2 regions of the Companilactobacillus ginsenosidimutans genome follow, and region 1 is predicted to be linked to the other one. Evidence: predicted binding sites of a transcription regulator. Region 1 holds the regulator's gene; the other holds the start of a gene.

Region 1 (2,211 bases):
GATAGGGTGGATACTTTAGCATCCCAGACATCCTCTTCAAATCCGAATCCTTTCAGTACACTGCGGATTTCTGATTGATAGCCGTAACCATTTTCTTGACGGAAAGTATTTTGCAATTGATCGTATTGTTTCAATAGCTGATCGTAGTCACTGACTGTGTTATCAGCTAATTTCAATTCAAGAGCGTGCATTTGTTTTTCTTGTTTTTTAAGGTAATCAAAGACACCTTCTAACTCATCAAAAATCTGATTATCAGAATTCAATCCAGAATCCTGAGCTAAATATCCGATGTTTGTATCTTTTTTAAGAGAAATATTTCCCGAGTTGTAACTTTCTTGATCTGACAAAATTTTGAGCAAAGTTGACTTGCCGACACCGTTTCTTCCGACTAGACCAATTCTGCTGTTATCTTGAACTTCAAAACTTACATTGCTAAAAAGTTTCTTTGTTCCAAAATTTTTTGTAATATTTTGGGCTTGTAATAATATCAATTTATAACTCCTTTACGTATTCACAAATTATACTATGAATTTTGTCGTTTTCATGGCTTTTTGAAGTAAATTATTGCTTTTTTCACAATGGTTATCTATTATAGTAAATAGTGAAAACACGCACATGGTGGTGGATTATGACAAAAACAACAGTTCCAAACGCAACTATTAAAAGATTACCTATATATTATAGGTATTTCCAATTTCTAAAAGATGAAGGTACTCAAAAGATTTCATCTGGTGAATTGTCTGACGGTATCAAAATCGATAGCGCTACAATTCGTCGTGACTTTTCATACTTGGGTGCACTCGGTAAACGTGGATATGGTTATGACGTTAATGAGTTAGTCGCATTCTTCAAGAAATTACTTAACCAAGACAAGCGTACTAACGTAGCGCTAGTTGGTGTAGGTAACTTGGGTAATGCACTCTTGAATTATAACTTCTCAAGAACTAATAACGTTCGTATCGCCGCAGCTTTTGATATCGACAAGTCAATCGTCGGTACAGTTAAGAGCGGTGTTCCCGTTTATGACATTAGTGAAATCAAAGAACAATTGAGTCTACAACAAATCGATGTAGTTATTTTAACAGTTTCTTCTAATGCAGCACAAACTACCGCAGATGAACTTGCTAAAGCAGGTGTTCGAGGAATCTTGAACTTTACACCGGTTATTATTAATGTGCCTAGCTCAATTCGTGTACATTACGTTGATTTGGCCAATGAGTTACAAACATTGATCTTCTTCTTAGATCGTGATCGTGACGCAAAAGACGCCGAATAATTCAATTTATTTTTTTGGGGGATATTGTATATGAGTGAACCATTATTTTTAAAACCTGTATTCCATGAAAAAATTTGGGGAGGTCGAAAACTAGAATCATTTGGTTATGACCTACCTGAAGGTAAAATTGGTGAATGCTGGGCAATTTCTGGTCATCCACATGGTCGTTCTCAAGTTGAGAATGGTCAATTCGCTGGTCAATACGTAGATGATCTCTGGAAGAACAATAAAGAATTGTTTGGCAATCCAAAGGGTGAAGTATTTCCACTTCTCACAAAAATTTTGGATGCGGAAGATAACTTATCCGTTCAGGTTCATCCTGACAATGAATATGCTGAAAAGCATGAACATGAATTAGGAAAAACCGAATGCTGGTATATTATTGATGCCGAACCAGGATCATATTTAATTTATGGTCACAACGCTAAAAATAAAGCTGAATTGGATAAGATGATTGAATCAGGCGACTGGGATGACTTGTTACGCAAGGTTCCAGTTAAGACTGGGGATTTCTTCTATGTACCAAGTGGCACTGTGCATGCGTTGAATACTGGCATTATGGCGCTTGAAACGCAACAAAGCAGTGATACAACCTATCGTTTGTATGATTATGATCGTGTCCAAAAGAGCACGGGTAAGACTCGTGAACTTCATATAAAGCAGTCTGAGGATACAATCACTGTTCCACATAAGGATCCAGAATTGAATATTGTAAAGCGTGAAGAGGGTAAAAATAAGTTTACAACTTATGTTCAACCACCTATCTCACCATATTTTGCAGTATATCGCTGGCAAATTGCTGAACCAGCAGTCTTTAATCATGAAATAGGTAAGTATACTTTAGTTTCAGTTATTGACGGAAGTGGACTTCTTACAATTGATGGAAATGACTACAAACTGGAGAAGGGCTATCATTTAATTATACCTGCTACAGT
Region 2 (2,211 bases), 840 kb from region 1:
CAGAAAGAACTGCTTGTCTAACAGCTCCTGACTCACCAGAAATGTGTAAAATACCTTCGTTTGAAAAACTTGTTCCGTGTGCTGGAGAAGCAAATGAAAGTGCATCTACATTAGCTGCTTTCATAGCTACATCGGCCATAACAACACCGATACCAGCTGGTGCACCTGCAATTAGTCCATATGCTTTACCTTCAGGAGCACCGAAGGCTAGATTACATACTTGACTTGCACGTGCTGTATATTGGAGTTCCAAGTGACCTGCAGGAGTGTTATAAACATCCCCGAAGTGCTTTGGAACATTTTCCAATGCAATGTTGACAGCTTGACGAACGTCAGAGACATCGTCACCACCAACAAGGATTAAGGAACCATGTCCTGCTCCACCTTTTGTATCACGAGGCATTTGAACACTAATAGCTTCAGTATTAGTACCCTTAACTGCCTCATCCATTGACATAATTTGTGGTCCGCCACCAGTTCTGGCGGATAGGATTCCAATTGATCTATATGGATGTTCAACATGCAAATTCTTTAGTAATTCAGGATCAACATTTGCAATTGCCATTCCAATAGTGTCACCAATTGGAGCTATTCCGATAAATTCTGTTACTCCATTAATAGATGAACTCAAGCGACTCACACCTACTTTCTGTTTGTTATCAACTACATTATTTCTTAAGACCTGAGCTAGAACTTTTTCCACTAATTCGTTTTCATCAGGTTTCTGCATGAGTTAGTCTCCTACTTCTTTGCAGTTTCTAATGCAATTAGCTTATCAACGTCTTCATGTGGTCTTGGAATTACATAATTTGATGTAACTTCACCAATGTTTTCAGCTGCTGAAACTCCGGCATCAACTGATGCGTTAACAGCACCAACATCACCACGAACCATGATTGTAACTAGTCCATGTCCAACTTTTTGCTCACCAACAAGTGTTACGTTAGCTGCTTTAAGCATTGCATCCGCTGCTTCAATAGCTGGGACCAATCCTCTCGTTTCTACCAAACCTAAGGCTTCGAGTGCCATAATTAGTACCTCCATTAATTAAAAATTGAATACCCTTGTAGTATAAGATAGATTTAGTGAAAAAGTTGTTACTTTTTTAACAAGGACACAATATTAGAAATCAATTATATTTTGAATTCACAATAAAAAAATTGATAGATAAGCGTTTTCATGCCCTTTTATCACATGTTTCACAATGGTTAAGCAGGCAATATTCCGCTAGATAATGAAAACCCTTGCAAAAATGTTATTTTTTTGCACTTTTTTGTTGTTTTATGGCTGTTAATCCTATTACAGCGGGATTGGTAAACTATCAAAAAAGAAAACTGATTTCCAATATTGCCAAAGCTAACCAATAATGTGACACTTAATATAATAATGTGAAGTGACAAACAATTTAGGAGTGATAGATGTGTCGATGAAGATTGTCGCCTTCTGTGGAAGCAGTAAACCAGGTTCATATAATCAGAATTTAATAAAATATCTTCGTAAAAAGTACATAAATGAAATGAATATTCAAATTTTAGATATTGATGATTTGCCATTTTTGAAATTTATGAAGTATGAAGATCTTCCTTCTAAAGTCAAATATGTTTGTGAGAGCGTAAAAGCTTCTGATGGAATTGTCATTGCAACTCCAGAGATCAATCACGGCATGACTGCTAATATCAAAAACGTGATTGACTGGTGCTCAATGTTTCCACCTCTTCTATATCACAAGCCTATTATGTTAATGGGAGCATCGACCGGTCCACTTGGTACCGTTCGCGCTCAAATGCAATTGAGAGAGGTTCTAGAGTCTCCTATGATAGATGCTCATGTCACTCACTCAACTGAATGTTTAGTTGTAAATGCTCAAGACAAGTTTGACGAGCATGGAAATCTCAACAATCAAAAATCAATTGATGTTATGGAAGAGCAGTATCAGGAATTCGCGAAACTAGTAAATGAAAGAAATAAGGAATTAGCTCATGAATGATGAAAAATTTCCCGAAAGAATAATCCAAGAATATGTCCCTGGTAAACAGATTACTTTGGCACATATCATTGCAAATCCTAATCAGGATCTATACGAAAAATTAGGTGTGCTCGATACAACCGACCCTATTGGGATTATCACATTAACTCCTGCTGAATCAACCATAATTGCCGGGGATATTGCAATTAAATCCGGTGACGTTAAAGTCGCTTTTTTGGATAGAT

What was found. The regulator Rex, encoded in region 1, represses fermentation and respiration genes when NADH is low (regulators of the CRP and FNR family bind a similar motif). The targets are predictions, from matches to a motif close to TTGTGAANTANTTCACAA.
Region 2: the regulator Rex is predicted to act here: its motif matches at 1,095-1,112, upstream of ABM34_RS00540 (BMC domain-containing protein).

What each region holds. Positions count from the first base shown of each region.
Region 1 covers NZ_CP012034.1:934,425-936,635, reverse strand. Annotated here, with positions in the region: gene ABM34_RS04965 (ABC-F family ATP-binding cassette domain-containing protein) at 1-491, opposite strand, end outside; gene ABM34_RS04960 (redox-sensing transcriptional repressor Rex) at 629-1,276, shown strand; gene manA (mannose-6-phosphate isomerase, class I) at 1,307-2,211, shown strand, end outside.
Region 2 covers NZ_CP012034.1:93,870-96,080, reverse strand. Annotated here, with positions in the region: gene pduB (propanediol utilization microcompartment protein PduB) at 1-730, opposite strand, end outside; gene ABM34_RS00540 (BMC domain-containing protein) at 742-1,029, opposite strand; gene ABM34_RS00535 (NADPH-dependent FMN reductase) at 1,427-1,987, shown strand; gene ABM34_RS00530 (BMC domain-containing protein) at 1,980-2,211, shown strand, end outside.